DNA from 2 places in the Bradyrhizobium sp. USDA 3315 genome. Region 1 is predicted to be linked to the other one. Evidence: predicted binding sites of a transcription regulator. Region 1 holds the regulator's gene; the other holds the start of a gene.

Region 1 (5,537 bases):
GCTACCACATGGCCGTGGTCGCCGGCGTCGTGTTCTTCGCGGTGCGCGCGCTGCTCGCGCTGTTTCCGGCGCTGACGGCGGGGCATCCGATCAAGAAATGGGCCGCGGCGGCCGCGCTGGTCGCCGCGGCGTTCTATCTGTTGCTGTCGGGCGCGGAGGTCGCGACGCAACGGTCGTTCTTCATGACCGCCGTGGTGCTGCTCGCCGTGATCGTCGACCGCCGCGCGATCACCTTCCGGACGCTGGCGGTGGCGGCGCTGATCGTGCTCGCGATCGCGCCGGAGGCGCTGGTGCATCCCAGTTTCCAGATGTCGTTCGCCGCGACGCTCGGGCTGGTGGCGCTGGTGCAGATCGGGCTGCCGAACCTGCTGGCGTCGCCCGACCATTCGGCGACCGCGCGCGTCGCGCTGTGGGGCGGGCGCGAGCTCACGATGCCTGATGCTGGCCTCGCTGGTGGCGGGGCTGGCGACGACGCCCTATGCCGCATTCCATTTCCACCGCGTGACGCCCTACGGGCTGCTTGCGAACCTTGCGGCGATGCCTGTCGTCTCGGCGGTCGTGATGCCGGCCGGCCTGCTCGGGCTCGTCGCCATGCCGGTCGGCTTCGACGGACTGTTCTGGGCGATCATGGGTCTTGGCATCGACTGGATGATCCTGGTGACGCAATGGGTCGCCGCACTCCCGGGCGCGGTCGGCCGCATGGCGGCGTTCGGCATCGGGCCGCTGATCGCAGCGAGCGCCGGCATCATCCTGCTCGGGCTGCTGCGCACGCCGCTGCGCTGGTCAGGCGCGGTGCTGCTGCTGGTGGCCTCGGTCTGGGCGCTCAGGGTGCCGCAGCCGGACGTGCTGATCTCGGGCGACGGCCGCAACGTCGCGGTGCGTGGCGGTGACGGGTGGCTGCATCTGATGCACAGCGCCAAGGATGCATTTTTGGTCAAGGAGTGGCTGGCGGCGGACGCCGACGCGCGCACCGCCACCGATGCGTCGCTCGGCGAGGGCGTCTCGTGCGATGCCGGCGGCTGCGTGACCCAGGGACCCGGCGGCGTCTTCGTCGCGCTGGCGACCCGGCCGGAGGCGCTGGCGGACGACTGCGAGCGCGCAGCCCTGATCGTGACGGCGCGGCCGGCGCCGCAGGGCTGCGCGGCATCGGTGATCGATGCCGAGCGGCTGCGCCGCCACGGCGCGCTGGTGCTGCGAAGGATCAGGGACGGCTACGCCGTCGATGCGGTCAAGCCCGGCGGGATCGACCGGCCGTGGTCGCCGGCAGTTCCCGGCGACGGCGAGAGCGAAACGACGCTGCGCGCGCCCGCCGCCGCGCCGCGGCCTGCGGTGGATGCGACGCCGGCCGAGACCGATCTGCAGGGCGATGATTAGCCGTGGTCCGGCGAGGGGCCGCTCGGCAGCTCGAACAGGCCGAGATGGTATTCGTCGGAGTCGGGGCCGGCGTCGGGCTTCTTGACGAGGGTGAAGGAAGCCTCGGGAAATTGCTCCCAGACTTTCAGGTCGTCGGCCGTTACCGTCAGCCAACCGAACCGGAACATGTAGCGGCCCGGTTCCGTGACGCGTCCAGCCTTTTGCCATGTGACCTTATCGACCACCGCGCACGTCCTCCGTGCCCGATGATGCGCCAAGGCGCCGGCCGACGCAAATCTCCTTCTGCGCCCCGGAAGCGGGAGTCCGGGGTCGCCCGAAATTGCTTAGGTCATCCGCCGCCGAACAGCTCATTCCGCGGCGACGATGCGCTCAACCCAAAAACAGCGTTGCGAATGCGGAGGGCCGCCGCTCCACAACCTTCGGCTTCTGCTCGACCGGCGGATGCAGCGCCGGCAATTGCAGCACGCTAACGCGCTGTCCCTCGACCAGCTGGGTCACCAGCACATGGCTGCCGTCGGGGAATTCGACCGCGTCATGATGCCGATCAGGCACGTCGGGCTCGACTTCGTTGAACACGCCGACGCGATAGTTCAGCGTCTTGGTCCAGATCCAGCGGCTGTCGTAGCGAACGTTCTCGGCGAAAGCGAGCTCGGTGCCCGGCAGCATGCAGACCGCGACAGTGGGGTCATTCTCCGAAGCAAAGCCGCGGGTCGACGTGCCGCGGAACGTCGTCGTGATCAGCGTCTCTCCGACAATGGCGGGGCGCGATGCCACGGCGTGCAGACTATAGTCACACATCGGATGGCTCCTCATTTCGAGGTAGCGACCCGTGCCTCTCCTTGAGGCATTAGGGCCTCTACCAGAGTGGACGATAGCGAACGAGCGTCTGCTCGTTTCTGGGCGATTGTACGACTGGTCCGAGATCGCTCCGATCACAAACACGCGACGCTGCGCGAGAGGTATCGGAGCGCATCGGGCAGGCCGTACGCTACACTATCATGCAAGGAACGATCCGACGTGTTGCTCGTTCCCGGCCGCCGCAAGTATTTGCAATTCAGTATTTGCGATAAAGGCCGATCAGCTTGCCCTGGATGCGGACCCGGTTCGGCGGCAGGATGCGCACTTCATAGGCGGTGTTGGCCGGCTCGAGCGCGATCGATGCGCCGCGGCGGCGGAAGCGCTTCAGGGTGGCTTCCTCCTCGTCGATCAGCGCCACCACGATGTCGCCGGTATTGGCGACGTCGTTGCGCTGGATCAGCGCCATGTCGCCGTCGAGGATGCCGGCATCGACCATCGAGTCGCCGCGCACCTCGAGCGCATAGTGCTCGCCGGCACCGAGCATGTCGGGCGGCACGCTGATGGTGTGGCTGCGGGTCTGCAGCGCCTCGATCGGCGTACCGGCGGCGATCCGGCCCATCACGGGGACCGCGACCGGACGGTTGCCGTCGTCCTCGGCAATCGGCGGCGTGCTGGCGCGCCGGCCGAGGGTGCCTTCGATGACGCTGGGCGTGAAGCCGCGGCGGCCGTTGCCGCCGCCGGCCGAGAGTTCGGGCAGCTTGATGACCTCGATGGCGCGGGCGCGGTTCGGCAGGCGGCGGATGAAGCCGCGCTCCTCCAGCGCAGTGATCAGGCGGTGGATACCGGACTTCGAGCGCAGGTCGAGCGCATCCTTCATCTCGTCGAAGGAGGGCGGTACGCCGGCCTCTTTCAGACGTTCATTGATGAAACGCAGTAGTTCGTACTGTTTGCGCGTGAGCATCTCGAGTATTCCCCCGGTTGATAGCGTCGTTCGATTCCGAGACTCTTCTGGTGGGGCCTGCAGGCCGGGCCTGACCTCAGGAGCATGTGCTCGATGCACCTGCTTCCACGCGGCTTCCCGATTGTAGACACCAGTACTCGAAACAAATCATGAACGGACACTATATGTTCGATATGTGTTCCGCAACCACTTAATTTCCGGTGAACGTGTCGGGCAACGCACAATCGGCGGGGCGCGAAAACCCTATTCGGGCAGTGTCAGGATCTCGCATTCGCTGCCTTCGACGGCCGCCGCCGCGAACGGCGGGCGCACGAGAAGTGCCCGTGCCGCAGCGAGATTCCCGAGCAGCGACGAGTCCTGCTGCGTCACCGGCGTTGCGATCAGCGTGCCGTCCTCGCGCGCTTCGAGACGCGCACGCAGATAGTCCTCGCGCTGGTCGTTGGCTGCGAGGTCGCGGCCGAGCAGGGCGCTCGCGCGGCGATGATGAATCACTTTCCGGCCGCTCAGCGCCCGAATCAACGGCACCAGGAACAGGAAGGCGCAGACATAGGACGACACCGGATTGCCGGGCAGACCGATCACCCGCATCGCGCCGAGCCGGCCATGCATCATCGGCTTGCCGGGCCGCATCGCAATCCGCCAGAACGCCATCTCGACGCCCTCGGCTTCCAGCGACCGCTTGACGAGATCGTGGTCGCCGACCGAGGCGCCGCCTGTCGTGATGAGGACATCGGCGCCGGCCTCGCGTGCCCGGCGGATGCCCGCCGTGGTCGCCTCTACCGTGTCGGCGGCAACGCCGAGGTCGACGGTCTCGGCGCCTTCGGCGCGCGCCAGCGCTCGCAGCGCGTAGCCGTTGGAATAGACGATCTGGCCGGGACCGGGCTGCGAGCCCGGCATCACCAGCTCGTCGCCGGTCGCCAGCACCGCGACCTTCGGGCGGCGGCGCACCGCAAGTTCCGGATAGTTCATGGCGGCCGCCAGCGACAGCGCGCGGTCGGACAGGCGGCTGCCGCCGGCGAGCAGCACCTCGCCCTCACGGAAGTCGACCCCAGCCGGGCGGATGTGCCGCCCGACGCTGGCGGCCTCCGTGATCGTGATGTGGTCGCCGTCGACGGCGGTGTCCTCCTGGATGATCACCGCGTCGGCGCCATTGGGGATCACGCCGCCGGTGAAGATCCGCACCGCCTCGCCGGCGCCGACCGTCCGCTCGAACGGCCGGCCGGCGGCGACTTCGCCGATCACCTTGAGCCGGGCCTTTAGATCAGCCGCATCGGCGGCGCGCACCGCATAGCCGTCCATCGCCGACATCGGCTGCGGCGGCTGGGTGCGGAGCGCCGCGAGGTCGTGCGCAAGCGTGCGGTGGTAGGCGGCATCGAGCGCGACCATCTCCTCCGGCAGCGGTTCGGCGCCGGCGAGGACGGCGGACAGGGCATCGGCAACCGGCATCAGGGCCACGCTCAGAGCTCCTCAATTCTTAATGTTCAAATTCCAAGTGCGGTCAAAGCCCTTGCCACGTCATCCGTCGACGTCACGTGGATAGCATGAAGGCCGCGCGCCCGCGCACCTTCGATATTGGCGGCCAGGTCGTCGAAGAACAGGATCCGCGACGCCGGCACGCCGATGGCTTTTACCACATGATCGTAGGCCTCGGCGTCGGGTTTGCGGAAGCCGATGCTCGAGGACAGGAAGACGTTGCGGAAATGGCTGAGCAGCTCGGCATGGGTGACCGAGAAATGCGCGACATGGGCCGGATTGGTGTTGGAGAAGGCGTAGAGCGGCATCCGCTTGGCGGCCGCCGCGAGCAGCGGGGCGATGCCCGGCATCTCGCCGGTGAAGATCGCGTTCCAGCCTTCGAGGAACTGGGCGTCCGTGATGTTGATGCCGAGCGTCCGGCGCAGATTCTCGAAGAATGCCGCGTCGTCGATCCGGCCGATCTCATGATGCTTGAAACTGTCGTCGACGACAAAGCGCGTGGCGAGCTCGGCGGGCGCACAGCCGGCATGCTGCGCCCAGTGCGCCATCACCTTGTCAAAGTTGATGTCGAGCACGACGCGGCCGATATCGAACAGCAGCACGTCGACGGAGTTGGGAGAGAATTGCGAGGTCATTGCGTGAAACCGTGTACGAGAATTGCGGGCAGGCGGCAATGTCCTCGATTTCAGTGACCGGTGTGTGGATTGTGCGTGGCGTTGCATTCATCGCGAGACTGTTCCCGCGCACACCGTCGTCCCGGCGAAGGCCGGGACCCATAACCACAGGGTTGGGTTGTTGAGAGGAAGCTGTGGCCCCAGCGTCGCGCAACAATTGAGATTTGGGGTAATGGCTCCCGGCCTTCGCCGGGACGACGGCGGGTGTCGTCGCTTGTGCGTCAAACATCCGCATTCTCGCGACATGATCTGTCCGA
Region 2 (5,537 bases), 6.2 Mb from region 1:
GAAGTTCTCCAACCCGTGGTTCGGCACGGTGCGCGGCCGCGCCGGCTATGCGGTCAACAACGTGCTGTTCTACGCGACCGGCGGTCTCGCCTTCGGCGAACTGCGCGGCGAGACGTTCGGCATCACGGAGAGCCACACCAATGCGGGCTTCACCGTCGGTGCCGGCGCCGAAATGGGCTTTGCCCCGCACTGGAGCGCCAAGATCGAGTATCTCTACGTCGACCTTGCCAACAGCAATTTCACGATCACCGGTGGCGTGTCGAACGGCTACAGCTTCAGCCTGGTTCGCGCCGGCATCAACTATCACTTCTGAGAACAAGAAACGTCGACCATTAACTCCCGGCCGCGCCGTGCACGGCCGGGTTTTTCTTTGTGTTGATGATCTCAACGTCGCGCACGGCCGTGTACACGCCGCGGCGTGCGCGAATCCAATCGGTGGGCCGCACGTGTGGGATATGCGGCTCCGCCGGTCGCGTCCGCATCATGCAGGTGGTCATCCAGCGAGCGCCAGCCACGCGCTCGGCAGCCAACTCACACGCAACGCCTCATTCGGTGTTCATTCCGAGCCGCGCATCGCGAGCGCTCGTCATGAGACCACCAGGTTGACCGCCTTCGGGCCCTTGCCCTTCTTGTCGGGCTCAACCTCGAACGTAATGCGTTGTCCTTCAGTCAGGTCCTTCAATCCTGCACGCTCGACAGCTGTGATGTGAACGAACACATCGCGGCCGCCATCATCAGGCTTGATGAAGCCGTAGCCACGCTCTCCGTTGAAGAACTTGACTGTCCCAGTCATGGCCATCGGGAAACTCCTCCCCCGTATTGCTCCACCGCTACGCGCACGCCGCGTAGCGGTTGACCGACATTCGCTTGTCGGAAGCTTGGCCACCTGAACAGGCCGGCGTCACGCCGCCGGTCTGCCTGGATTTATTTCGGCCTTGTCACTCCGCCGCAACCATTCGCGGAAGCGGAACGTAAAGCCAGTCGTAACAGGATGAGCATAATACGGTTCCGCGCAAATTGCCTATGCTCAAAATTGAACTTTTCAGTAGGAGGTTGTCGATCATGGTTTAGGCGTCTCGAGTCTGAAGCGTCCCGCGCCGCCTTGACCGAGCGGCTTCTCGAGTTCGGGCAGGATGATCTTCAACTCATTCGCCAGCGTCCACGGCGGATTCACCAGCAAAAGCCCTGTGGAAACGAGGCCTGCGCCTGCTTCTTGCGGTGCCACACTGAATTCCAATCGCAGGCATTTGCCGGCGGGCCGGCTGCTTGCTGCTGCAGCAGCCACACTGCGCGTTAGCTCATCGGTGGCTCTCCGGGTTTTTACGGGGTACCACAAAAGATACGAGCCGGTCGGCCACTTCGCGTACGCTTCCGTGAAAGCACTGGCCAGCCGCTCGAACTCGTCCTTCGCTTCGAACGGCGGATCGATCAGCACCAGGCCGCGCCGTTCGTTCGGCGGCACGAATGCGGGCAGCGCCATCCAGCCGTCGAGATCGACGACGCGCGCTTGCGCGTCGCGTCGCAGCGCGTCGATCAGTTGTTTGCGCGCCGTCGGTTCGATCTCGCAGGCGGTGAGGCGATCTTGCGGACGCAGCAGCGCCCGCGCGATCAACGGCGAACCAGGATAGGCTTTCAGCTCGCCTTTCGGATTGAATGCTCTGACGATGTCGAGATAGGGCGCGATCAGCGGCAATGCCTGGTCGGAGAGCCGCGCCTGCATCAGCCGCGCGATGCCGGTGAGCCATTCGCCGCCGCGCTGCGCTTCGCTCGACGTCAAATCATAGAGACCGGCGCCGGCATGGGTGTCGATGACGCGGAACGGCGCCGGCTTGTCCTGCAGATAGGTGAGCATGCGCACCAGCACGATGTGCTTGATGACGTCGGCAAAGCTGCCGGCATGAAAGGCGTGACGGTAGTTCATGTGATGATCGTGCTGCGCTCCCAAAGGGTGCGCATGTTGTACTCGTCATGCCCGGGCTTGTCCCGGCCTTCGCTAAAGCTTCGGCGGGGGTAACGTCCGAGCTCGGCGAAGCCTTGGCGTAGCCGGCTCCCGGGCATCTGCGCCTTATCTTGCTTGTTTCGCGATGGCGCAGGTGGCCGGGACATGCTGCGCGACGACGCGCAGCGCGGGTCTGCCGGCCATGACCCAGAGTTTCAGCCGCCGCGAACCGGCGGCATCAGCACCTGATCGCGGCGGCAGGCGCGGCGGTCGATTTCCTCGCAGGAGCGGAATTGCAGATCCTTGCTGAGGCAGATCCGCACCTCGCTGAGCCGCTTGCTGTCGCAGGTCACCGAGATCGCGGAGTTGCTGAGGCCCGGATTGACCTTGATGAATGCCGTCTCCAGCTCGTCGGGCGCGACCGTCTTCGGCTCCGACAATTGCAGGAATTCCTCGGGGATCTTCACCGTGGCGCGGGCCTTGCGGATGGCTTCGAAATAGGCGCGCTCGCCGAGACCGGAGCAGGTGCCGTGCTTGTCCCACTCGTTGTAGATCAGCCCGGGCGCCGGCATCAGGTCGAGCATCGAGCTCATGATGCTGCGGGCGAGTCGCGGCGAGGGCCGCTGGCAGTATTCCGGAAAGCCCCGCTCATATTGCGGCCACAGGCCGTGTACCACGAAGGAATAGGGCCGTCCGCCGCATTGCGCCTGCGTGCCGCGGCCGTTGTTGCCGCGCTCGCTCGCCGCCTCGCAGAACGAGGGCGACCACGACAGCGACAGCACATAGAAATCGAACTCACCGGGCGCATTCTGGCGGCGATCCTGGGCCGACGCCCCGACCGCACCGCACAGAATAATGGCAACCGAAATCAAAAATCGGGAAATCGTGTCCAACCGAGGCATCAAACGCTCCCTCACTCGACCGCCCAGAGCCTAGCAGGCTGCGAGAACATTTCAAGAACAAAAAGCCGCCGTCCAAATGGCGGCGGCTCCTGCTTTAGCAATCTGGTCGGAGATCAGGGCCGCGCGGCCTTGCAGGACGGGTTATAGGTCCAGTTGCGGTCGAGCCCCGCGACGCACCATTCGACGCCCTGATTGATGCTGGCAAAGCCGCCGTCCTCGATGATCGAATAGTGCACCTTGCGCACTTTGCCGTCGCTCAGCATCGCCTCGCCCGTGCAATAACGGCGCGGGATATTGTCGGACTGCCAGGGGCGGAAGGCGGTTTCGTGAATCCCGTTGAAGCCGGTGATCACGAGCGGCGAATTCCAGAAGGTGGCTTCCTTTTCCTGGAATTGCGTGCTGATGACCGTCAGGGCCTTCTCGCATGGGGCCACATTGCCGTCATAGCGCGGGCCGGACAGCCAGAAGTTCATTTCGAGCGGATTGGCGGCCTGGGCCGTACCCCCGAAAGCCAGCAGGCCGACCACGAGTGCGGCGCCGAGGCCGAGCTTGCGGCCGAGTTTATTGCGGGAGTTGAACAGGTTGCGCATGGGAATCCACCCGATTATCCGATGCCGCGGACGGTGCCGCGAAGCCCCGGCAAGGTCAAGTGCAGGGCGGCAACACCTGCGGAGAAGTCCACTTTGGGGAGCCGGCTCGTTCTTTTCACGGTCGCCGGCGCACTCTATGTTGGCTCGAAGCGAAATGGAGTCTGCGATGCGAAGGAAATTGGCCGCGTGCCTGGTTGCCGTTTGCGGGATGCTGGCCGTTGTGCCGGCGCGGGCGGATTGGATGCAGCCGGTACCGCCGTTCAAGGGCAATGATACCGGCGGTATCATCGCCTATACGCTGGCGACCCAGAGCGACGCCCGGCAACTCGCAGTCGATCACTGCGCCTCCTACGGCAAGGTGGTTAAGTTCCTTGCGATGCAGAACTATCCGGGCGGCTACATCTCTTTCGCCTGTCGCTGGGTGCCCTATGGCGCAGCCCAGAGGCCGCTGCGCACGCTCTACTGAGCGCGCACCGGATCTTTCGATCGTTCAGCCGGGAGCCGACCGCATGACCCGACAGCTTGCCTTGCTTGGTTCGGCTGTGTGCCTTGTCCTGTCCGCTGGCGCCGCAAGTGCCGTCGACCTGCCGATCCGCAAGGCCGGTCTGTGGGAGATGAAGATGGTGCGCACCGGCGGGCCGATGCCCGAAATCACCATGCAGCACTGCACCGACGAGACCACCGACAAGGAGATGAGCGCGGCGGCCTCGCCGATGGCCAAGGAAGTCTGCTCGAAGCAGGATATCCAGAAGACCGCGACCGGCTATGTCAGCGACAGCGTCTGCAGCGTCGCCGGCATGACGATGCAGAGCCATGCCGAGATCGTCGGCGATTTTAATTCCGCCTACACGGTGAAGAGCACCTCCCATGCCGAGGGCGGCGCGGCCGGCTCGCGCGACACCACGATGACCATCGAGGCGAAATGGCTCGGCGCCTGCAAGAGCGACCAGAAGGCCGGCGACATCATCATGCCCGGCGGCATGAAGATGAACGTCAAGGACATGGAAAAGCTGAAGGGCCTCCTGCCCAAGCAGAAGTAGCGCGCAGCGCATCCGGCTGTTGCCGCGCGCCTGAATGCATCGCCTCGCACGCTGAGAGGCGGCGCCGCTTGCCGCACCATCATTTCGAGTAGCTCGCGACGAAAATGCGGAGCAAACCTTGCGCTGACGCGATGCGCAATCCATCCGATCCTTCCCGTCACCCCCAGGGCTATCGCATATGCCCCTTGGCGACCGCGCAAGTGCTTGGCCTCGTGGTTCGAGACGCGCCGCAAGCGGCGCTCCTCACCATGAGGGTCTACTATTGTGCCGCAGAACAAGACCTCATCCTGAGGAGCCCGCCGAAGGCGGGCGTCTCGAAGGATGGCCACGAGCACGCCGCCACGAAATGCGATAGCCTTTGCGCGGAGATGACGGTTCACCGCGTTCGTGCGCTCCTTGGCGCGCGATGACGTCGACGGGATGCAACATCATTGAATGATCGCCGCGTGCTCCCGCGTTCGAGACTCTCTGCGAGAGACGACGCGCATCGCATTCGTCGTGTCGAAAGCCTGACCCGCCAACATGTCGTTTTGAATCGTTCCAGTGATGCGCATCTTGAACCACTCCAGTGTTGCGCTTCGTTGCTGCTTCCATCGATTCTATTTTGCGCGTGTGGAATTTCGATCATCCCGCCGATAGAAGTCCGCCCCAATCGATGTCGGCCTTGTCGCAAACGCGACTCGATCGATGTCGGCGTAAGGCAATGTGGGGATTTGTTCGGTGGGAATGGCTTCGTTGCGGAGCAAGCGCGGCTTGCTCGCATCAACGGCTGCGATCAATGCGGCGCTACTCGGTTCGGTCATACTTGTGCCAATGGGTGCAGACGTCGCCAGCGCTCAGGCGCAGACAAGTCCTCCGCAGAGCAATGTCAGCGAACTTCCCGCAGTGACGGTGGATGAACCTGGCGCCGCAAGGAAGCGCGGTGCCGTCGTTTCAAGCCAGAACACCAGGACTTCGCGCGCGGTCGCGGCGAACCGGCGCCGCAGTGCCGCGGCGCCCGCCCGGAGCCAGGCTCCGCGGTCGCAAGGCACAGGAGGCGCGATCGGTACGACCACGGGGTACGTCG

The links. Region 1 encodes LexA, which represses DNA repair genes until DNA is damaged. Its sites were predicted from a motif close to TGTTCNNNNTGTGTTCNG; they were not measured.
Region 2: the regulator LexA is predicted to act here: its motif matches at 2,884-2,901, upstream of ACVIYL_RS02165 (ribonuclease T2 family protein).

What each region holds. Positions count from the first base shown of each region.
Region 1 covers NZ_JBSRYP010000001.1:6,705,231-6,710,767, forward strand. The annotation lists partial or broken gene ACVIYL_RS31435 (ComEC/Rec2 family competence protein) at 1-1,374, shown strand, start outside; gene ACVIYL_RS31440 (hypothetical protein) at 1,371-1,598, opposite strand; gene ACVIYL_RS31445 (hypothetical protein) at 1,744-2,172, opposite strand; gene lexA (transcriptional repressor LexA) at 2,429-3,133, opposite strand; gene ACVIYL_RS31455 (molybdopterin molybdotransferase MoeA) at 3,377-4,588, opposite strand; gene ACVIYL_RS31460 (HAD family hydrolase) at 4,615-5,241, opposite strand.
Region 2 covers NZ_JBSRYP010000001.1:495,136-500,672, reverse strand. The annotation lists gene ACVIYL_RS02180 (outer membrane protein) at 1-313, shown strand, start outside; gene ACVIYL_RS02175 (cold-shock protein) at 587-799, opposite strand; gene ACVIYL_RS02170 (23S rRNA (adenine(2030)-N(6))-methyltransferase RlmJ) at 1,061-1,921, opposite strand; gene ACVIYL_RS02165 (ribonuclease T2 family protein) at 2,155-2,841, opposite strand; gene ACVIYL_RS02160 (hypothetical protein) at 2,955-3,431, opposite strand; gene ACVIYL_RS02155 (hypothetical protein) at 3,598-3,897, shown strand; gene ACVIYL_RS02150 (DUF3617 domain-containing protein) at 3,941-4,471, shown strand; gene ACVIYL_RS02145 (TonB-dependent siderophore receptor) at 5,363-5,537, shown strand, end outside.